DNA from 3 places in the Echinicola rosea genome. Region 2 is predicted to be linked to each of the others. Evidence: riboswitches for the same ligand, from Rfam matches in the RefSeq annotation. Region 2 holds a riboswitch; each other region holds the start of a gene.
What was found. A riboswitch is a leader RNA that binds a small molecule or an ion and turns the genes downstream of it on or off. The one in region 2 is predicted to bind cobalamin.

Region 1: linked by a shared signal. The riboswitch ahead of FDP09_RS13800 (TonB-dependent receptor) and the one ahead of FDP09_RS18100 (TonB-dependent receptor plug domain-containing protein) in region 2 are both predicted to bind cobalamin.
Region 3: linked by a shared signal. The riboswitch ahead of metE (5-methyltetrahydropteroyltriglutamate--homocysteine S-methyltransferase) and the one ahead of FDP09_RS18100 (TonB-dependent receptor plug domain-containing protein) in region 2 are both predicted to bind cobalamin.

Annotation. Positions count from the first base shown of each region.
Region 1 is NZ_CP040106.1:3,465,511-3,473,054, reverse strand. It holds gene FDP09_RS13815 (DUF5074 domain-containing protein) at 1-506, opposite strand, end outside; gene FDP09_RS13810 (PKD-like domain-containing protein) at 561-1,703, opposite strand; gene FDP09_RS13805 (DUF5074 domain-containing protein) at 1,722-2,876, opposite strand; gene FDP09_RS13800 (TonB-dependent receptor) at 2,878-4,932, opposite strand; cobalamin riboswitch at 5,170-5,370, opposite strand; gene FDP09_RS13795 (ABC transporter ATP-binding protein) at 5,473-7,221, opposite strand; gene FDP09_RS13790 (MCP four helix bundle domain-containing protein) at 7,288-7,544, opposite strand, start outside.
Region 2 is NZ_CP040106.1:4,612,474-4,620,017, forward strand. It holds gene FDP09_RS18095 (hybrid sensor histidine kinase/response regulator transcription factor) at 1-878, opposite strand, end outside; cobalamin riboswitch at 1,383-1,579, shown strand; gene FDP09_RS18100 (TonB-dependent receptor plug domain-containing protein) at 1,763-3,670, shown strand; gene FDP09_RS18105 (DUF5522 domain-containing protein) at 3,849-4,205, shown strand; gene FDP09_RS18110 (bifunctional adenosylcobinamide kinase/adenosylcobinamide-phosphate guanylyltransferase) at 4,202-4,711, shown strand; gene FDP09_RS18115 (Dph6-related ATP pyrophosphatase) at 4,866-5,600, shown strand; gene cobT (nicotinate-nucleotide--dimethylbenzimidazole phosphoribosyltransferase) at 5,597-6,646, shown strand; gene FDP09_RS18125 (adenosylcobinamide-GDP ribazoletransferase) at 6,675-7,481, shown strand; gene cobC (alpha-ribazole phosphatase) at 7,466-7,544, shown strand, end outside.
Region 3 is NZ_CP040106.1:2,942,172-2,949,715, forward strand. It holds tRNA gene FDP09_RS11855 (tRNA-Pro) at 127-200, opposite strand; gene FDP09_RS11860 (aldo/keto reductase) at 361-1,317, opposite strand; cobalamin riboswitch at 1,634-1,829, shown strand; gene metE (5-methyltetrahydropteroyltriglutamate--homocysteine S-methyltransferase) at 2,030-4,357, shown strand; gene FDP09_RS11870 (PAS domain-containing protein) at 4,412-4,900, shown strand; gene FDP09_RS11875 (acyl-CoA thioesterase) at 4,897-5,286, shown strand; gene FDP09_RS11880 (hypothetical protein) at 5,734-6,066, shown strand; gene FDP09_RS11885 (alkaline phosphatase PhoX) at 6,089-7,498, opposite strand.

The DNA of each region.
Region 1 (7,544 bases), 1.1 Mb from region 2:
TCAGCAATAAACAAGTCTTGGGCCACATTGCCCAGCGCTGTTCCATTAGCCTTTATATAAACACTGTCTGTTATATAGCCCTTTGGAGAAACAAAGACAAGGGTACCATTTTCAGTTGTCATGTTTCCTTCGTTAAGGATAAAGGTACCAAACCTGTATTTCCCATATACTTCCACTTCGCGAGAATCGCTCGCCTCACCATCTGGATTTTCTATGGTGAGCATGATCACATGGGCGCCCATTTCTTCCGTAAAAAACTTAAATGTTTCCTCTTCAGAAACCTTTACTCCATCGACTGACCAGTAAAAGGAACTTTCCAAGTCGCTCTCGACATCTGCATTAAACACTAGTGTATCTCCTTGTGCTATGGCACTCTCATCGGATTCTGCGATGATCGCCGCCTCTGGAAGGGATGGCAAATATTCCTCATCGTCTGCACATGAATACATGGCAAATGTTCCTAGAACCACTGCCCATAACAATCTAAATTGGTCTACATTTTTCATTTTGATTTTTTAATAGATGAATAGTTGATATTTGTACTTCTTTTAAATAGGGTCTTAATTCCCTTCCAGGTTGAGATCTGTAAATCCGGCGATTTCAGTGGAAACCTCTCCTAACCAGCCTCCGGCGGCAAGGTTGCAGTTATAAACTTTCACAAAATCGATTCCCTGAAGTTCTACAGCGTTGCCATCCTGGTCACGGGCCCAACTGATGTCCATTTGGCCTGCTTCCGAATTGTTAGGCCAATTGTCCACATAACCCCACTCATAGGCCGGGTTTACCCAATAGGATCCATTCCCGGATTGGTCAAAAATATTGGACGGGATATAAGTTCCCCTAAAGGTGATTTCATCTCCCGTCCAGCCTGGAAAATAACTCTGGCGGTGAAAGCTGTTTTTAGGCACAAACCCAGTTTGCCCCTGGTTATCCTCCCAAGCGATATAATCCTGCTCATTGGGATCTTCAGGTTCGGAAGAAGGACGGGAATAAGTGACTTCATAGTCCTTGATCACGCCTTCATGGCCATGGGCAGAACCGTATAGCTCAAACCATTCATCATCCGGCAATCCGTTCCCATTGGTATCTTGTGCCACCATAACAATGGCCGGCTCCGACCAATTGTTAAAAGCGTTTCCCAGCACGATGAAATCATTGCCCTCGCGATTGATCACTGTATAGTCAAAGCCCATGGTGGCGAACCCACCAAAACTTCCCAGACTGATCAGCGACCCGTTTTTGAGTGTTGCTTCAGCCTTTTTCAAAACGCTATCCGCAGAAATCCCTTCTTCCCAAGCAGGAAGTTTATTGACAAACTGGCCGGGTGCCGGTAAAAATTCGTATAGCCTTGTGAGGTTATTGGTATAGGTGGTATCCTTGATCGTCAACACCATATCCGAAGAGATAGATCCTATGGTATTGGTGGCCGTAAACTTCAGATGGTACTCTCCTGGTTCGGCGAAAGTGTACATCAGGTCTTTGGATTGGGAAATCAAGCTGCCTTCCAAGATCCACTCATAGGTCACATCTACCTCATTATCCATGTCTGGCTGAATCCTGGCCCAAGACATTTTATTGTAGCTAAATCCATTTTCCGGTTCTTCGATAGTGAACTCAGGTGCTTTGGGCCCGTTGGCTTCATTATCATCCATACATGATGCCAGCAATCCCAGCAGCGCAAACGACAGTATCGTCTTTTTCATTTTATTGGTTTGATTATATTAAAACTTGGTGTTTTTCTTGGATACAAATGCAAAATGGGCCGGAATATCCCCAGTCACCTGCTCAAACAACAAACTGTCTGATGTAGGGTTATATGCGTAGAGTCTGCCTGGTGACACATAATCACCTGCATCTGTGATATAGATGTTTTTGGAAACAGGATCCACAGCAACCCCATAAGGCGTCTTGATCTTTTCGATCAATTCATGGGGGATAAAGGGCTCAGCCAAAACCTCCTTGGTCTGGGTATTGATCATGGAATAGTGGGTAGTCCATTGTCCAGTATAATAGCTGAACTCAGATCCAATCACATAGGCCGTATCTCCTTGTATGTCCAAATTGGCACAGGAAAGATCAAACTCATGGGTTACCGCATCGGTTTCGGCATCGATGATGTACAGGTCTGAAGGAATGTCATAATAGTCCCCTCTGGAACTGACATAGATATTCCCGTGACCATCAGCCCTTACCCGATGGAGATTGATGGCCACATGGATATCCCTGATCTTTTGGAAACTGTCAAGGTCGATTACCGAAATGGTATTTTCATAATGTGGAGGACTATATCCACCCGAATTGGCGATATACAACTTACCATTCGAAATAGCCATTTCCTCAGGTTGCCTACCCACTTCAATTTGGTCCACCAGCTCCAGATGGGTCGTGTCATATTTGGCGATAAAACCATTGGGCTTATCAGGACCAAGGGAAACCTCACCATCATAGGCACTTATATAAGCATAGCCATTAGCAAAGGCCACATAACGGCAGTTTTTGGAATCCAACACCTGTATTCGTTCGGTAGTGGCCACGTCCATTACTTCCACCTTATTGGAGCAATTGATCACGGCATATAACTTATCACCATAGACACCAATATCATTGCCCACATCTCCCAGTCCAAGCGTTGCAAAGGGATTAGCAGCACCGTACACATTCCTACTATAGACACCAGAAGCATAATCATAATAGTCCAAAGAGGCCTTGTTCATATTCATATTGCCTTCATTGAGCAGGTAAAACCCTTCAATGTAGGAAACTTCCTGTTGGGGCAATTCTTCTTTTTCTGGTGGGGCAATGGACTCCTCTTCCCTACATGAGGAAAGGATCAATCCAATTACCAAGGCCAAATAAAGCCACTTGTATTTTTTCATATCAAACATTTACGGACAGCTTTAAGCGGTAATTCCTTCCCGGCATGGGAAAATTCAGTACCACGTCATAATATTGGTTGAAAATGTTATTCACTTCCAACCCCAGATTGCATTTGGTCTTCCCAATTGCCTTGTTCCAGCTCAATCCTAAATCACTGGTGTACCAAGGCTGTACATGATTTACCGGGATATTTGCTTTTTGGCTGTAACGTTCACCGGTATAGATATAGCTGTAATTGAGTTGCCAATTATGATAGGTGGCAGAGGCAGTAAACGAGCCACTGTGGACAGGGGTGTAAGGAATCTGGTCACCATAGACCGTACTTCCTTCAGTGATGTCAATGGCATGCTGAAAAGTATAACTCAGCCCAAAATCGAGCAAAACTCCTTTCGTAAACCCCATTGTCACGTTTGCATTGGTCTCCAAACCTTTGATTTCTACCTTTCCCAAGTTCATCATGGTCCACCTGAACAGATTGGCCGATGGCATAGCCACAATCTTATCGGTCACCTGGTTATAATAGGCATCCACTTGGACATTAAAGGCCTTCCAGAACCCTTCCGCGGGTTCATGGTACCAGGTAGCGCCCAAATTATACTGTTCGGTAAACTCCGGCCTCAGGTAAGTATTGCCTACAAAAGTGTAGTACAGGTCATTAAAAGTGGGCATCCGGAAGGATTCCTTATAAAAGGCCCTGAGCCGTAATGCTTCATATCCGCCAAAGGGCTGATAGGAAACAGAGATCACGGGACAAAATACCTTTTGATCGTCACCCTGCTGGTAATATTCGACCTGTTCATCCACATAGGCTCCCAGCAGATTAGTCTGGATTTCTAGCCTGTCCCACTCCATCGCACTGGAAAGGGCCAAATAATAGGAATAGCGTGTCGGGTACGCAAATCGGTAGAGGTTCGCATCCAACGCATTGTATATTAAGTCACCGGCAAGGGAAACATTCCACCAAGAATTGACCCTGTATTGATTTACCAGAGAGGCATACAGCCCGTTTTGGTAATACCGGTTGTCAAGCGCTCCTTCAATGGTCTGATAATCAGGATCCACATACCGACTGTAATCCCTACTGTATTTCACATTAAAAAGCATATCATGCTTGTCAAAGAGCGACTTTTGCAATTGTGCCTGTATAAAGAAATTTCTGTCCCAAAGTCGCTGATAATGACTGAATATATTGGCCACAATGGCACCAGGAAGCCCCCTTTCGGAATCATAGTAGTAGGCCTTGTATGTGGCCTTCCCCCCTGACTTAAACTCCTGATAAAGGGTCACTTCGCTTCGTATCGAAGTGATATCACCATTTTGCCGAACTGCAGTGGTATCATAGCCTCCTTCCTTTTGGTATCGGTAGTTGTACTTTCCATTGGCCCTGACAAGCTCCACATTTGCTGCCAAGGAAAACTCTTTTCCCAAATGCCTTTCAAAAAGGACAGATGGATTGACCAGTCCAAATGAACCTGTCTCAAAAGAACCCTTGACACGGGATTTATCTTCTTCGGATAGCTTAGGGCTTTTGCTTTGCATATATAGAGCATTGGATGTGAAAAAACCTTTGGCGGGCTGGAAAATAGATGATTTCTGGCCATTATAAAGTTCGATGGCCTCGATATTGTCCAAGGAGAATTTTCCCAAATCCACTTGGCCATTTTGGGCGTTGGCTATAATCACGCCATCATAAAACACACTGGTATGCGCGCTGCCCAGACTTCGTACATTGACAGTTTTTAGTCCTCCGATCCCTCCATAGTCCTTTAACTGAACACCTGAAAAGTAACGAACTGCATCAGCCACAGAAAAACTGTTAAGCTGCTCCAGATCTTTTCCGCGGAGGATTTGAGCGGGCATGGGGGATGTCAGGTCAAATTTAGTGCGGCTTGTCCATACCGTCACTTCATCAATATCATAAACCCGGGCCGTGTCCAGGGGAATAAGCTTCTGCCGGACACTATTATCCTGGGCATTTCCCTTGAGAGAAATGATTAAAGACAGAAAACTGATCATCCAATACCAATTCCTTTCCGGAATAGGGCCAACCTTCATACCACTATTTGTTCAAATCAAATAGCTTCCAACGAAATAAACTGAATTCAAATTGATCAAGGCCCTTAAATGACAAGCTATCTTTTCTATGGGACAGCAACATCACAATACCATCTTCACTTATATGTGGTAAAACACAGTGAAAGTACCATTCTCTGAAATTGAGAAGGGCAATAACCAGTTTTAGCGATGAATAGACCACTCATTTGTTTTCAAGCTTTAATCCCCGAAAGCGTTGAATTATTTAGGATATTGGCAAGTATTCTGACTTACTCGCTATGCTCCGGCCTTCCCTTCTGACGAGACAGAAAGTGACCCTTAAAATTTGGAGCTAGCTTGTTGAGCTTACAGCTGCGGGACAGTTCCGGACTTACACCGGATTCCAGTTTAATTTCCAAAGGGCACGCCCAATGGAAAACCAATAATGCTGCGAAGATAAATCGCTTTTTTAGGATAAAAAAGGTTTATGAAAAGTTTGCTGTTCAGAAAATAAGAATGGGGCACCCATACAGGACGCGTAACTTTTCGTTCTCTGCCCTCTTAAATTCTAGCCTGATAGGTGTAAAGCTCATAGTACCTGCCTTTCTTCTCCATCAAGGCCTCATGCTGACCACGCTCGACGATCTCACCTTTTTCTACCACTAAAATCTGGTCTGCCTGGCGAATCGTACTCAGACGGTGGGCGATCACAAAAGAAGTCCTTCCCCTCATTAGCTTCTTGAGGCTTTCTTGGATCAAAGTCTCACTTTCTGTATCAAGGTTTGAAGTGGCTTCATCCAAGATCAATATGCGCGGATCTGCCAAAATAGCCCTGGCAATCGCGATCCGTTGTTTTTGTCCACCGGACAGTTTTACACCGCGTTCACCAATCATCGTATCCAAGCCGTCCTCAAACCGATCAGTAAATTCATGGACATGTGCTGCAAAGACCGCCTGCATGAGTTGTTCCGTAGTCGCATCAGGACGGGGGAAACGGATATTTTCCCGAATAGTTCCTTCAAACAGGAAATCATCCTGCAGCACCACCCCTAACTGGCTTCTATAACTTGACAAACTGACTTGCTGAAGATCTTGTCCATCTACGGTTACCAAACCGCTGTTAGGGGAAAGAAATGACGCCACCAAGCCTGCCACGGTCGTCTTACCAGATCCTGAAGTCCCCACCAACGCCGTCATGGTACCGGCCGGTGCTTGGAAACTCACTCCCTTGACCACATCTTTACCAGGTTCGTAAGCAAAACGAACGGCTGTAAATTCCACGTTTCCCTTGATTGCAGGAAGCTGGATGTTCCTTTTCCTTTCATCCTCTTCCAATGGGATGTTCATGATTTCTTCCGTACGATCCAGACCAGCAAAAGCCTCGGTGAGCTGACTGCCGATATTACTCATCTGTACGATCGGGGCGATCATAAACCCTAGATAGAGTGTAAAGGCCAAAAAATCCCCAAAGGTAAGCTCACCGTTCATGATCATATAGCCACCGATTCCCATAATTCCAGCTGATGCCAATCCCAATAACAAAGTAGCGGCACTGGTCACCATACTGGTGGTAGTCAAGCTGGATTTGATGTTGAGGTATAATCGTAATACCCCATCTTCAAACGTCTTTACTTCTTGGGCTTCTGCATTAAAACCTTTGATGACACGGATACCTCCCAACGTTTCGGTAAGTCTTCCCGTCACATCAGCATTGATTTTTCCCCTTTCTCTAAAAATAGGCCTAATTTTGCCAAAAGCCTTCAAGGAAATCAATCCGAAAATAATTACCGGTACCAACACGTAAAGGGTCATCATCGGACTGATATAAATCAACAGCCCTAGGCAGATCACAGAAGTCAACACCCCTCCAATCATCTGTGCCAACCCCGTACCCACTAGGTTACGAACACCTTCAACATCTGTCATGATCCTGGAAACCAACTCCCCTGTTTTGGCGTTGTCAAAGAACCGCAGGGGAAGACGGATTATGTGGCGTTGAACCTTTGACCTTAACTTGGCAATGAGGTGCTGGGCTTCCACACTGAGAATCTGTGTGAGCGCAAAGCTCGTAACCGCTTGAATCGCCACCGCGGCTCCTACTGCAATGACCAACCACTTCAATAACTGCATGTTATTGTTTGGAATCACCTCATCCATCAGGTACTTGCTGGCGCCTGGCAAAACCAACCCCGCAAGACGACTGATGATGATCAAAAACAAGCCTATAAACAATTGTTTTCGCCTTGGCCAAATAATGGTTTTGAAGACGTGGCCTATCGTAACTTTTCTTTCTTTCTTTTCCGTTGACATAATAACTCATAAAAATAGGGCAATTCCCAACGAAAATTGCCCCTTTAAAGTTCTTTCTAATGCTATTTAATTCCAGTTTGGACGTTGTCTTATCTTACTCTTGCTTGATATCAATCCAAAAACCAAGGCATTGATCACCAATCCAAGTACCACTAAAATGGCCGTTTCAAAGCGTGTGAGAATGGAGCTGCCAGCCATGATCCGTTTGGAATCGTCATTTACCTGCTTCCCCACTGTCAACTGAATATCCGAAAGGGTCTTCAGATCCGTTGATGCCTTACTTATCAATTCACTGAACCTTCCCTTGGCCAGTTGAAAATCAA
Region 2 (7,544 bases):
CATATTTCGTTCTTTTTGTTTTCTACAATTCCCCTTACCTGATTATTGTTCAACTTTGCTTTTTCGGAATCGGTATGAAGGTGATGCAAGCGATCAGCATAACTGTCAAAATAAAACAGCCCTTTGCCATTTTCATACAGATAGATCCAGGCATCATCATCACTGTCGATAAAAATGTGAAAATCATCCGTAAAGTTGACGTTGGAATCGGCAAAAAGCTCTATCCGCCTCCTGACTTTTAACGAATCGGCCTCTAGGATATCCACTGCCCCATTGGAATAGACCAGCCAGTACTCACCTTTGGAGTTTTCTGCCACAGCAGAAACGTAATTATAACTGATAGAAGAAAGGTTTCCTTCTTCGTGCTTCAGGCTGCGCGTCTCTTTGGAGACTGGATCATAAATGCTGACCCCTTGATTGGGGTGGCAAAACCAATACCTTCCCTGCTTATCTTGATACACTAAATGAACCGCCAGGCTCCCAAAACCATACCGTTTGGAATACTGTGAAATGGAAGTGCTGAAGGTTTCGGTGGCAGCATCATAAACCTCAACAACATTGTTGCGGTTAAGCAGCCAAAGCTCGCCCTCAGGGCCGGGCATGATTTTGCGGATACTGTTTTCGGAAAGGGATGTGGTGTCGTTGGGGCGGTTTCTGAAAACTTTAAATTCTTCACCATCATAGCGGTTGAGGCCAGAATTGGTCGCCATCCAAATGTAACCAAGCTCATCTTGGTGGATATCAGTCACACTGTTATTGGACAGTCCGTCTTCCACGGTGATCGCCCCAAACAGGTAGTTGCCCTCCTGTGCATATACACTGGAACGCCCTATCAGCAATAAATAAACATACAGCAAGCTTGCAAAAAAACGAATCATCTGGCTATTGGGTCATTGGGTATTGCCAATATAGTGTAAACTTTACCTCAAATCAACTAAATTGTTTCCCTGCGAAATACTAAATGCGTTTATATCTGCCGTTCCTACGGAACTTACACTTTTGTGTGTAATCATTTTTGGTACAGGTTGTCACCTGCACCTTCTATATGACCCTCCGCCAAAGGCGGATTAGGCAGGATGCTCAGTTGCTAACGCATATTCAGGGTTTAACCTCAACCAAATCAACTCATCATTCTTTCAGCCCACCCCGCCATTCGGCAAGATAGACTACTGCGGTTTCCAATGTACAAATCGGGGCAAAGTGCCAGCGGCACGATAAATTTTGTAACCTGCGGATTCATCCGCAGGAACTTAAGCGCTCCTCAACCTCCCGAAGGAGTGCCAGCGGCACGGATGATAGCTAGGCCTACACGAAATTAGCATGAAATGGGATTGCCACACTTGAAAACCACCTTCCATTACCACTTCCCCACAAAAAACCTTATCTTTGCGCCAGTTTTTGGTACCTATCCCTCTTTTGGAGGAATAGGTTAATAGGGAATCCGGTGAAAATCCGGAACTGTACCCGCAGCTGTAAGCTCCCAAAAGCAACTGGTAACCAAGCCACTGTCCGACATATCGGATGGGAAGGCGCCAGGTGTGGAGCAAGTCAGAAGACCTGCCATCAACTGTTATAATTCAGAGCTTTCGGGTGAAAGGCTATGAAACTTCAACGGATCTTTTCGATGATGAGGTCTTCAGAAGTTCCATGTGGGCAATGTATTTCTTCATTGCATGCATGAAAATATCTTTAGCGCTGAGGATATTTTTACAGTTTTCCCAGAAAGTTCATAGTGTCCAATTAATAACGCATAAAACACGCTATGAACAAACACATTATTTCTTTTCCAAAAAAGAAAGGGCTTCTTCCCCTTCTTCTCACAGGCATTTCCCTTTTGAGTGCCCCTGCAAACGCACAAGATACCCAAGACCTGGATGAAGTCGTCGTGACGGGTACCAAATTTGAAATCCCGGTCGAAAAATCCGGAAAGACAATTTACAAACTCGACCAAAAGGACATTGAACGAAATGCAGGAAAAACCATCCCTGACTTGCTCAATGAGGTGCCCGGTATCCAAATAGACGGAAACTACAGCGCTCCGGGTACCAATATCAGTTATTTCGTCCGAGGTGCAAGTTCCAAAAACACCCTGATCCTCATCGACGGCCATCCCATCAACGACCCCTCATTGGCAGATGCGACCTATGACCTGAGGCTCCTCCCACTGGACCAAGTGGCCTCTATCGAAGTCTTGCGTGGTGGGCTGAGCACGCTGTACGGTACCGGAGCCTCTGCAGCTGTGATCAATATCAAATTAAAATCCGGCAGTAAGGCCAAAAAATTCGGGGGATCAGCAGACTTTAGCGGAGGTTCATTCAATACTTACCGCGGAAACCTCAGCCTTAATGGACAAACGGAAAAGTTCAACTACCTCATTTCGGGAAGCCTATACCATTCCCAAGGTTTCTCTGCGGCTGCAGATACCGTTCCTGATACCGAATTTGGAAAAGACGGTATAGATCGAAAGGATTTAATGGTAAAAATGGGCTATCAGTTCTCGGATCGATTTAGATTGGATTTTCTTTCGGGCTATGATGCGATAAAAGCAGATTATGATGATGGCCCTTTCTTAGATACCAATAACCTACAGACCAGCAATCAATTACGATTTGGCCTTACCCCTACCTATCGATATGCAAAAGGTAATATCAAGCTCAAAACAGTTTATAATGTCAATGAGCGTGAATTTATCAGTAGCTTCCCTTCAGAATATGAAGGGAGAAACCTCCAACTTGACCTTACCCAAGAACATCAGCTGTTGGAAGGTCTTAAGGGATTGTGGGGAGTCAATGTTCAGCAGCTGTCGTATGAACAACCCGGAGAATTGGCCTTTGAGGACAATCAGTTTACCTTGATCGACCCCTATGCTTCATTCTTCTATGACGCTCCTAGCGGTTTTAACATCCATGCAGGTGCCCGCGTAAATACCCATTCTAACTATGATCCCAAATTCATCTATAATGTCAATCCCAGTTACCTTTTTGACATTTCAGACAAGGTTTCAGCAAAAATCCTCGCCTCTGTAGCCACTTCCTATGTCACCCCGACCCTCTACCAGCTCAATTCCCCCGATTATGGAAACCGTGAGCTAAATCCTGAGGAATCCTTAAATTATGAACAAGGCATATCCTTTTATGTAGGTAATCAATTCACCTTTAACCTAGTTCATTTCACCAGGGATGAGTCCAGTCCAATCGAATTTGTCTCCTTATTTGATGAAAACGGCGGATACATCGGAGGGGAATATCAAAATACCACAGATAAGCGAAGAGTAGAAGGATTTGAGGCGGATTTCTCTTGGCTGGTGAATCAGTATTTTAGCATGACAGCAAATTTTGCGCACGTCAGCACGGACAAACCTGAAACCTTTTACCGGGTGCCCGGCAGCAAATGGGGCATGGCCTTTAATGCCAAGCCTGCTGAAAACACCCAGGTTTCCCTAAAATATAATTATACCAGTAAACGGACGGTTTATGATTATGGAGTAGGTGGAGCATTTGACCTGGACAGCTATGGACTGGTGGATTTATTTGTACAACAGGCCGTATTGGACAATAAACTGAATATTTACGGTGGAGTAAACAACCTGCTGGATGAAGACTTTACTGCCATCTATGGCTATACCACCCGGGGAAGAAACTTCAGCGTTGGTGCGCGGTACCAGTTTTGAGATGTGAGATTTGAGTCTTGAGACTAAATACAAAAAAGGCCTCGTCCCCCATTTAGGGGGTAATCCTGATCCCTGTACTGAACGTGCCGAAGGGTGAAATCAGGAAAGTATATATAAAGAAAACTAGATGGACGCCATATAGCTTCTAATGTAGTAAACTAATGGAAAGGCTGACACAATGATCAAAGAAAAGCGCTGCCCAAATTGCCAAAAAGCTTTTGCCTGCACGACGGAATGTTGGTGCAGTGCTTTTCCTCCTATTGTCCCGCTGGAAGAAAACAAAGGCTGCCTATGCCCTGACTGCCTTAAATCCGCCATACAGGATCGCATCAGTCACTGGACCACCAACCTCAACTCCAAAAAGATCAAAGCAATCCAAAAAATGGGAAAACCCACTTCCCTGATCGAAGGCATCGACTACACGATCAATAAACAGGGTTTTTATGTATTTTCGAGTTGGTATCTGCTCAGGCAGGGCAAATGCTGCGGTAACGGATGCCAAAATTGTCCATATGAGAAATTCAGGAAAACATGATTTACTATATTACAGGTGGCGAACGCTCAGGAAAGAGCCGATATGCACAGCAATTGGCCGAGAGGCTATCAGCATCCCCAGTTTACCTGGCCACTTCCAGAATATGGGATCAGGATTTTAAAAAACGGGTGGACAGGCACCAAGCAGACCGCGATGGACGATGGACCACCATCGAAGAGGAAAAATACATTGGCCAAGTGGATATGGCGGAAAAAGTCATTGTAATGGATTGCGTGACCCTATGGCTGACCAACTGGTTTGCTGATTCAAAAAGTGACATCGAAAGCTGTCTGGACAGTTGTAAATCGGAAGCTGACCAGTTGTTTTCGAATGCCCAAAAAGGCACCTTGATCATCATTTCCAATGAGATCGGCATGGGACTGCATGCCCAAACGGAAGTAGGCAGAAAGTTCACCGAACTGCAAGGCTGGATCAACCAGTACATCGCCAAAAGGGCTGACAAGGCCATTTTTATGGTTTCTGGACTGCCCATAGAACTAAAGTGATGTATTTAGATGATCGCGAAGCACAGAAAAATAGCCATGTTGTCATCAGCATTCATTGATATCACCATGCGAAAACCAATTTAAATGAATCAAAAAAACAGCGTCAAAAGCATCCTGTCAAAATCAAGAACCTTTCACGCTAATGCAAACCAAAATGACAAAAAGTGTATTCAACTGGAGTGGCGGCAAGGACAGTGCCTTGGCACTTTACCATGTATTGAAAGATCCCCACATTTCTGTGGAAAGGCTTTTGACTACAGTCAATGGCCATCACCAACGCATTTCCATGCATGGTGTACGGCGGGAATTGCTGCATGCCCAAGCGAAAGCAATAGGACTACCTTTAGATGAACTCCTACTTCCAGGAATGCCTAATATGGACACCTATAACCGGTTAATGGGTGATAAAATGGATGACATCAAGCGGGGCGGTATTGTCCAAAGTATTTTTGGTGACATCTTCTTGGAGGACCTTAAACAGTATCGTGAAGAAAAACTCGCCAAGGCTGGACTAAAAGCCCTATTTCCCCTTTGGCAAAGAAACACCAAGGAGCTCATCGCTGAATTTTTGGATTTGGGTTTTAAAACCATTGTGGTCTGTGTAAAAACAGATCTGCTCCCCGAGGATTTTGCCGGAAGGATAATCGATCACGATTTTCTAAAAGATTTGCCCAGCTCCGTAGATCCGTGTGGTGAAAACGGAGAGTTCCATACCTTTGTTTTTGACGGCCCCATCTTCTCCTCGCCCATACCATTCACTATGGGCGAGCAGGTTTTGCGCACATATGAGGCTCCCAAAAACCAAAAAGACGGCTGCTACGCTTCTGCTGATGAACAGCCACCAGAAATTGGTTTTTGCTTTCAGGACTTAACACTTTCTAAAAAATGACAGAACTCCACATTGCTCCTTTGGATCATTCACTTAAAGGTGATTTACAGCAAAAGATTGACCTTAAGACCAAACCCATCGGTGCATTAGGGAACTTGGAAAACCTTGCCCTGCACCTTGGATTAATCCAGCAAACCTTAAATCCATCACTGAACAACCCGCATATCCTGGTCTTTGCAGGAGATCATGGGATCGCCAAAGAAAACCTCGTAAACCCTTATCCGCAAGAGGTAACCTATCAGATGGTCATGAACTTTCTGAGTGGAGGAGCAGCCATAAATGTGTTCGCCAAACAACACCATTTAGCGCTAAAAATCATCGACGCGGGTGTCAACCACGACTTTGGCGATCTGCCCAACCTGATCCATGCAAAAATCGCCAAGGGAACGGCCAATTACCTCATGGAGCCGGCCATGACAGCAAGACAGTGCTTGGACGCCATGCAAAAAGGCGCCGAACTGGTAGAACGGGTTTATCAAGAAGGCTGCAATGTCGTTGGGTTTGGTGAAATGGGCATCAGCAATACCTCTTCTGCTGCCCTTATCATGCATACCGTCACGGGCATGCCTCTGGAAGAATGTGTTGGCAAGGGCACGGGCACTAATAATGATCACCAAAAAATCAAACTTCAAACACTATCAAAAGCCATTCGTTTACAAAACCACATTGACAAGAAAGACCCTATACAGATTTTAAGTACATTTGGAGGCTTTGAAATAGCCCAACTGTCTGGTGCGATGTTGCATGCCGCCAGCAAGGGAATGGTCATTTTGGTAGACGGCTTTATCACATCTGCTGCATTGCTGATCGCTAAAACCATCAATGCCAATGTCCTGTCCTATTGCATATTTACCCATTGCTCCGGTGAAAAGGGCCACGCCACCATGCTGGAGTATTTCAAGGCAAAACCATTATTAAAACTTGGAATGAGACTTGGCGAAGGTTCGGGTGCCGCCTTAGCCTACCCTATCGTGGCTTCAGCTTGTGCGTTTTTAAATGAAATGGCTAGTTTTGACACGGCAGGGATCAGTAAAGAAAACGAATAACCTATTAGACTTTTACCCTTCACAAAATATGAGGAAAGAACTACAGGCTTTTTTTACCGCGTTGATGTTTTACACTAGGATTCCATGCCCCTCTTGGGTGGACCATTCCGAAGAATATTTGCAGTTATCCAGGAAGTATTTTCCGCTGATAGGATGGATAGTAGGTGGTGCCTCAACCCTCGTATTGATATTGGTCTATCAGGTTTTGCCGGTCACCATTGCCCTATTTTTATCCATCGCCACGAGCGTAATACTTACAGGTGCATTTCATGAAGATGGATTTGCCGATACCATGGATGGATTTGGCGGTGGATGGACCAAAGAAAAAATCCTCTTGATCATGAAGGACAGCCGGATCGGCACTTTTGGAGCCGTTGGATTGATTTTCATTTTTACCATCAAATTTCTGGGGCTGATGGAATTGGCCAAAATCATTCAACAGAACAGCTATAGCTTTGAGTTTTACCAATGCATCATCGCTTGTTATATCTCAGGACATTCGATAAGCAGGTTTGTTGCCCTTACTTTTTTCAAAACGCACCAATATGCCAAGATAAATGATGAAGTCGGCAGCAAATCCAAGCCCATTGCCAAAGGAAACTTCCCGACAAGGGACTTGTTTGTCGCATCTGTTTTCGCCTTTCTCCCCTTGGCACTCTTCCAAAATTATGCGTTTTTCTTGGCCATCATCCCGTGTTTTATCGCCAAATGGTGGATGGGCAGGTGGTTCCAGAAATGGATCGGTGGCTATACTGGAGATTGCCTGGGAGCTGTTCAGCAAGTCACGGAGGTCGTTTTCTATCTGAGCCTACTCATCATATGGAAATTTATCTGATCCGCCACACCAAACCGGCTATCGGTAAAGGGATCTGCTATGGGCAGAGCGACCTTGCCTTAG
Region 3 (7,544 bases), 1.7 Mb from region 2:
ATTTTGGCTCACCGAATAGGTCTCATTTTCTTTGAAATTGTATGTGGTTTTTTGCTATGTAAAAAACAAAAAAACCTTCAAATCATACGATTTGAAGGGTTTTGGTGGTAAATGTACCCGTTTTCGTCGGAGTGGCGGGATTCGAACCCACGACCCCTTGCACCCCATGCAAGTACGCTACCGGGCTGCGCTACACTCCGATTCACGTTTGGATAGTTTAGAATACTAGCTCAAACTTTCACTATATCACTTCCCAGTCCCAAGTGGAATACATTCTGGGGTGTCTAATGCCATTTGGCAATTATAGTGGTGCAAAGAAAACAGAATTTTCAACTATTTCAAAAAATATCATAGGCTTTTCTAACTCCATTCAAGTTGTGATCGCTCCTGCCAATAATCTTTAGGCATTACGGCAAATCTAGAGAGGGTGTCCAATTCATCTTCGGAAAGCTGGAAAGTATTGGCCTTTAGGTTTGCTGTCAACTGAGAAACTGTGCTGGCCCCGCTCAGGACATAGGCAGGATGGATCTTGTCCATGCAGAATCGAAGTGCAATGGCATCAATGCCCACTTGGTATTTGGCAGCTAGTTCTGAGAGGTAAGTATAGGCTTTTTTGTAATGAGGATAAGCGTCATTAGGGAATATTCGTCCATTTGCCAATGCTTCTTTGACGATAATTTTTACCCCGTTTGTTTGAGCATGTTCGAGGAAGGGGAGGGTGGATTGTTCCAGTACATTAAATGTCACTTGAAAAGTTTCAAACAAAGGCGTGTCGTCCACAGCGATGTCCATTGCTTGTTCCAGTACCTCTTGTTGCTCCGCACCGCTCGAACTCAGTCCGATAAGGATCTCTGAGGAACGTTTGATCTCAGCCAATTTCTCCAAAACGGCTTCGTCCTCCAGCACGCCAGATGCTATCGTGGCCGAATGGATATGGTAAATGCCAAGTGCGGGACACAATTTCTGGGAATAGCTCCACTGTTCTTCCAGTTTTTCCAAGCTGTGTTCTTTGATTTCATGTTTGCCTTCATAGCCCAGCTTCCAATCAGCGGCATAGGTGTAGCCCCATTTGGACCCGAACATGACATCTTGGTGCTTTCTTGTTTGGTGCCAGTTCAGTAAGAACGACTCTCCCTTTCCATAGGATGCAGCCGTATCAAAATACCTTATGCCGGATTTATAGGCTTCATCCAAGACGTTGAGGGTGTGACGAAAGAATGCAGCTTCAGACTTTTCTCGTTGGTCTGATGGGTTGATATTGATGTATTCAGGTCGGCCAAGTGCCGCCATCCCTAGTCCGATTTGTGTAGTAGTCATTCGTTTGAAATTAGACGGTGGTTACGTCCCTAATTTACGAAAAACATGTGTCAAACCTAAGCCGAAAATATTTGGACAGATCAGATCGTCCAGGTTTCTTCAGGCCGTAAAAACAGAAAAATTACTTTTAACACTATGAAGTTATAAAAAGCCTAAGACCGAGCCGAGTCGAGGTCCAACGCCTAGCCTTCGACTCCGCTCAGGTTGACATCTCACTACTAGCAGTTTAGAAGCTATTTCCCTGGCCGTAAAAATTATTTCTACGCTAAATCCAATTCTTATCCCTATATTTGCAGCCAAAGTTCTTTTCATATTTACCTCAATAACCAATATAGGTCGCCGACTACGGTCGGGGATAATAGGGAACCGTGTGAAAATCACGGGCTGTCGCGCAACTGTGAGTGACTAAAAAGTTCTTGCCCTTGGTTGTCCACTGTTCTGATCTCTTTCAGAATGGGAAGGACGGCAAGAATGTCATGAGCCAGGAGACCTGCCTGTATTGACTTATCCATCTCGTGTGGATAGGGGTGACAATGCTTTCGCGATTTGAAGCTACTGTCAGGTACACACGCTTTTCCTTTCTTCTCTGGGAGTCATATGCCCAAGGGAAAAGTATGTCTATTTTTCAGTCTCTTCATATCATTCCAAAAGCATTGTAAAGTGTGGCGAAGGGCTTTTGACGAATTATTTATCACGTTAAAAGTTTAAAACTATGCTAACGCACAATCTTGGCTACCCGCGAATTGGTAGCAAAAGACAATTAAAAAAAGCCTGTGAGGCTTACTGGGCCGGTAAAATCCCGCTAAATGACCTTAAGAAAACTGCTGAGGAAATTCGGGAGACCAACTGGAAGTTGCAGCAGGAAGCGGGATTGGACCTGATTCCTTCAAATGATTTCTCTTTTTATGATCAGGTATTGGACATGGCATTTACAGTAGGGGCCATTCCCGAGCGGTACCATGAAATTCTCACCGAACAGAAAAAACCGGAAATTGACCTGTATTTTGCGATGGCTCGAGGCTATCAAAAGGAAGGGCTTGACATTATTGCGATGGAAATGACCAAATGGTTTGACACCAATTATCATTATATCGTTCCGGAGTTTACCAAAGGCCAACAGTTCAAACTTTTTTCCACAAAAGTTCTTGATGAATTTAAAGAGGCCAAGCGATTGGGGGTCCATACCAAGCCCGTCCTATTGGGGCCGGTTTCATTTTTGCTTTTGGGGAAGGAAAAAGAGGATGGATTCCACCGTCTTGATCTGTTGAAGCAGCTATTGCCTGTTTACATCGATGTACTGAAGAAGCTGGAAGCGCTAAATGCTGATTGGGTGCAGATCGACGAACCATTTTTGGCAATGGATCTTGGTGATGACGAGAAGTCAGCGGTACAGTGGGCTTATGGAGAAATCAAAAAAGCAGTTCCTGGACTAAAAATACTATTGACCACGTATTTTGGCTCACTGGGTGATAACCTAGGGTTTGTGGCGGGATTGCCCGTTTGTGGACTTCACGTGGATTTGGTTCGCGCACCGGAGCAGCTAGATGCAGTTCTGGAGGCAATACCTCCTAATATGAGCTTATCCCTTGGTGTCGTAGATGGTAGAAATATCTGGAAAAATGATTACCAAGCATCCTTGGAACTGATCAGTAAGGCTCGTGACAATAAGCAGGACGACCGTCTGCTTATTGGTTCCAGCTGTTCATTGCTCCACAGTCCCTGTGACCTGGAGGAAGAGTCTGATGAGGAATCGTTAAGCGCAGCACTTAAAAGCTGGCTGGCTTTTGCCCGCCAAAAGGTAAATGAGATCGCTGAATTAAGGGCAATTGCAATGGACAGTTTCTCGGCGCAGCACAAAGCATTGCTGGAAGGGAACAAAGAGGCATTGCGCAGCAAAGCAACCAGCATTCAGATTCATAAGCCAATTGTACAAGAAGCCGTGGCTGGGCTTCGTCCAATACATGGCAAGCGGAAAAATTCTTTTTCAAGCCGCAAAGCACTTCAGGCTAAACACCTTGATTTGCCATACTTTGCCACTACTACCATTGGTTCTTTTCCCCAGACCAAGGAGGTACGTCAGTGGCGTTCTCAACTGAAGAGAGGAATATTGACTGAAAATCAATATGACGACAACATCAAAGCCGCCACTGAAAAAGCGATCCGATGGCAAGAAGAGATGGATTTGGATGTTTTGGTTCATGGAGAATTTGAGCGTAATGATATGGTGGAGTATTTTGGAGAAAAACTTGAAGGTTTTGCTTTTACCCAAAACGGATGGGTACAGAGTTACGGTTCCAGGTGCGTAAAACCTCCCATCATCTATGGAGATGTTTCAAGGGCTGAGCCAATGACCTTATTTTGGACGAAATTTGCCCAATCACTGACGGATAAGCCTGTAAAGGGGATGCTGACAGGACCGGTTACGATATTACAATGGTCTTTTGTCCGCAATGACCAACCGAGAAAAACTACTTGCCAGCAAATTGCATTGGCCATTCGTGAAGAGGTGAAAGATTTGGAAAATGCGGGGATTCACGTCATTCAGATTGATGAGCCTGCTTTGCGCGAAGGACTACCGCTCAGACATGCGGATTGGGACAACTACCTGCATTGGGCAGTGGAATGCTTCAGGATTTCTGCTTCGGGGGTAGAAGATATTACGCAAATCCATACTCATATGTGTTATTCTGAGTTTAATGATATCATTGAACATATTGCAGCGATGGATGCCGATGTGATTACCATCGAGTGTTCTCGTTCTCAGATGGAATTGCTGGATGCCTTTGCGGCGTTTAACTATCCCAATGACATTGGCCCTGGGGTCTATGATATCCATTCCCCTAGGGTGCCTTCTACGGCAGAGATGGTGTCCTTGTTAGAGAAAGCCAAAGCGGTAGTGCCGTATCAACAGTTATGGGTAAATCCAGACTGCGGCCTTAAGACCAGAGGTTGGGAAGAAACTGAGGAAGCGCTGAAACGGATGGTGGATGCTGCCAAAAAACTCAGGGCGGAGATGGCCACAGATGTGGCAGTATCTTAAACAATTTATTGATCCGGGCAGTTTTAGAATTGTCCGGATTTATTTGTTTGATATATGAGTTATTCTAAAAAGCAACCTTTACATTATAGTGCGCCACTGCGATCCTGGGATATTTATGCCAGTAGTTTTTTGCTGGAAGTACGCTCGGATCAAAAAGCTAAGGATCATAAGGTACTGGCATATTACAAAAGGAAATTTGGCTGGAAGTCATTTCCTGACCTGAATGTGCACGCTTATGAATCGATCGTATTGACAGATCTCAGCAAGAAGATTCTCTGGGTGAACGCTGGTTTTAGGAAGATGACACATTATACTGCCCATTACGCCATTGGCAAAAAACCAGATTTTCTGCAAGGGCCTTTAACCTCCCCTTTGGCCAAAAGGCGTATCAGGGAAAAACTAAAAGAAGAAAAGCCTTTTAAAGCCAGGCTGCTCAATTACAAAAAAGACCAGACTACCTATATTTGTGCCATTCATGTGTTTCCTTTGCAAAACAGAAGCGGAGATACCACACATCTATTGGCACTTGAAAAAGAAGAATGAACACACTTGAAGAAAAAATCAAAAAAGCAGAAACGAGGGTTTTTAAGGCTGTATTTCCCAATACGGTAAATCATTATGATACGCTTTTTGGCGGCACTGCCATGCATATGATGGATGAAGTCGCCTTTATTGCAGCGACGAGATTCAGTCGCCAGCGGATGGTGACGGTGAGTAGTGATAAGATTGATTTTACAGTTCCTATTCCTGCGGGAACAATTATTGAACTGGTGGCACATATTGTACATCTCGGCAAGACCAGCCTTAAAGTCCAAGTGGATATTTTTATCGAGCAGATGTATGAAGAGGGAAGGGAAAAAGCCATTAGTGGTACATTCACCCTAGTGGCCATTGACGATCAAAAGAAGCCCACAACAATTCTTAAGTAATAAAAGAGCCATCTCCAAAAAAGGAAATGGCTCGGGGGTAAAGTATATCTAAGGGTTAATGCTGATCAAGTTTAACCCGTTTTATCAATGTCGTTTAGTTAGTATGTGTCTGGAAATATTGGTTTAATTTTTCTAGCTAAATCCCTAGGTGGTTTTCATCTCTTTACCTTTGTTACTTTTTTGCTTCAGGTCAAAAAAGTAACCAAAAAACCCCGCCGCTACGCCACGGCGCACAGGTGTGCAGCTATTGGGCTAAAATTAAAACCTCCCCTCATGCAGGCAAACTCCTCCTTTTCTAGCTGCCAATATTCTTTTTGGCTAGTATTTCGTCAAACAAGCCTGCCTTCTTGCCCACCCGCTATTTAATTTCTTAACGCCCAATACCTGCAAGGCGAATTCAGTTAATAAGTCCCAAAAAGGTATCGCTTCCTTATTCCGGCCCTTGGTATGCCTGTTTTCCAGCCGATGGTGGAGGCCGTTAAGAAAGTGAGTTGGCTCGCGTCGTGGAACAGCGAGGCCCACTCACTTTTAGGCCGTAGCCATCGGGTGGAAATTAAAATGGGTGAGGGATCCACGTCGCAGGGTAAATCCATGTCCCATTTTAAAGGGCATACCACCGGCCTGGATTTTTTTCTTTCTTTTTTCATCAATAGCCTGCCCCGAAGGCTTTCGGGGGAAAAAAGGAAAAGGATAAAATCCACCAGGATGATCAGGTTTCCCCAGCCAAAGTCAATCAAAAAAAGGACTTTTAGGTATATGAAAAGAAGGAAATCCCCTTAACTAAACGACATTGAATGTGGGTTTAAGCCCTCTGTCCCCAAGGACCTGTAATGGCGAGGGTAAGTCCCGCTCCTTGGATATTGACGAAGTAGGTGGATCCATCAGGGGAAAATACTCCTCCGGCAAATTCTGTCCTGAAGCCTATGTTTTCGGCCAGTTTATAGTATTCGCCTTTTGGGGTGATGCCCACGACAAATGGATGCTTATCATCCTCACAGAGCAAGAGGTCTCCCCACGGAGCGATGGCGACATTGTCGCAGCTTTTTAGGATTTCTTTGTCATTAGGCTCCGCAAATAGCTCCAAAGTGCCTGGGGTGGTATGGTCATTAGGTTTGCCTTCATTGGCTCCTGGGGTGTAGCGGAATACTTGGCCAGCGGCAATTTCCCCGCCATTGGTGCAGGCAAAATAGAGCTCACCATCACCAAACCAAATGCCTTCGCCTCTCGCAAAACAAGCTGCGCCCTGCTCAAATCCCCGATGCCTCAAATCATCTTCAGGGGCATCAATGTCCTCTAGGTCAATCCAAGAGACTTTGTAAGGATGGTTTTTTTGAAACTTCGGTGTGTCCAAGTCACTCCAGTTTCTGGTATCACGGCTTTTTTCTTCCAAGATGGCCAAGGCTTGCAATCTTCCTCCATTGTACAGTTTGCCGGGTTCGTTTGGAATAAACCGGTAAAATAATCCATCACCCCGATCTTCGGTAAGGTAAACGATGCTGGTTTTGGGATCGACAGCAACAGCTTCATGGTTAAACCTCCCCATCTCTTTGATAGGAATGGCCTTGTTTAGTTTCTTGTCGGCAGAGGCATTGACTTCGAATACATAGCCATGGTTAAGGTCTAGTCTTCCATCATATGCGCCCGTCTTGACGGTGGATTCTTCGCAGGTCAACCAGCTGTTCCAAGGGGTAATGCCTCCGGCGCAGTTTCTGACGGTGCCCGCCAAGCTCAGGAATTCATCCTCTACTTCTCCTGTTTTGGGATTGTAAACCAAGGTGGTGGTGCCTCCCAGTCCTGGCAGCTTCCCTTTACCCGTTTCATAAAACAGGTCAGCCGGAACATTTGTAAATCGCTCATTTTCTTTACCAAAAGCTCCTTTTTCAAAATCGTCAGGGCTGATTTCATGGTTTCTGACGATGAGCACTTTGCCGTTTTCACCCTTAAATGTACCCATACCATCTGGGTTGCCCGGGGTGAGTAGGCCGTCGCTCATTTCTTGTCCTATTTTGGAAATGACCTTATAAGAAAATCCCTTGGGTAGGTTAAGGATGCCTTCTGGGTCGGGAAGAAGTGCGCCATACCCGGCATTAGCGTTCATGGTATTGGCAAGGGCATTGGGCTGGACAAACTGGTAAAGTCCCATAAAGCCAACAGTGGCAATGCCGGATTTTTTTAAAAAACTCCTTCGTGATGTTTTTGATAATTGTCTCATATACTTGTTTTAAACTTTCAATTTATAGCTTTCCTCCGATGAGGGG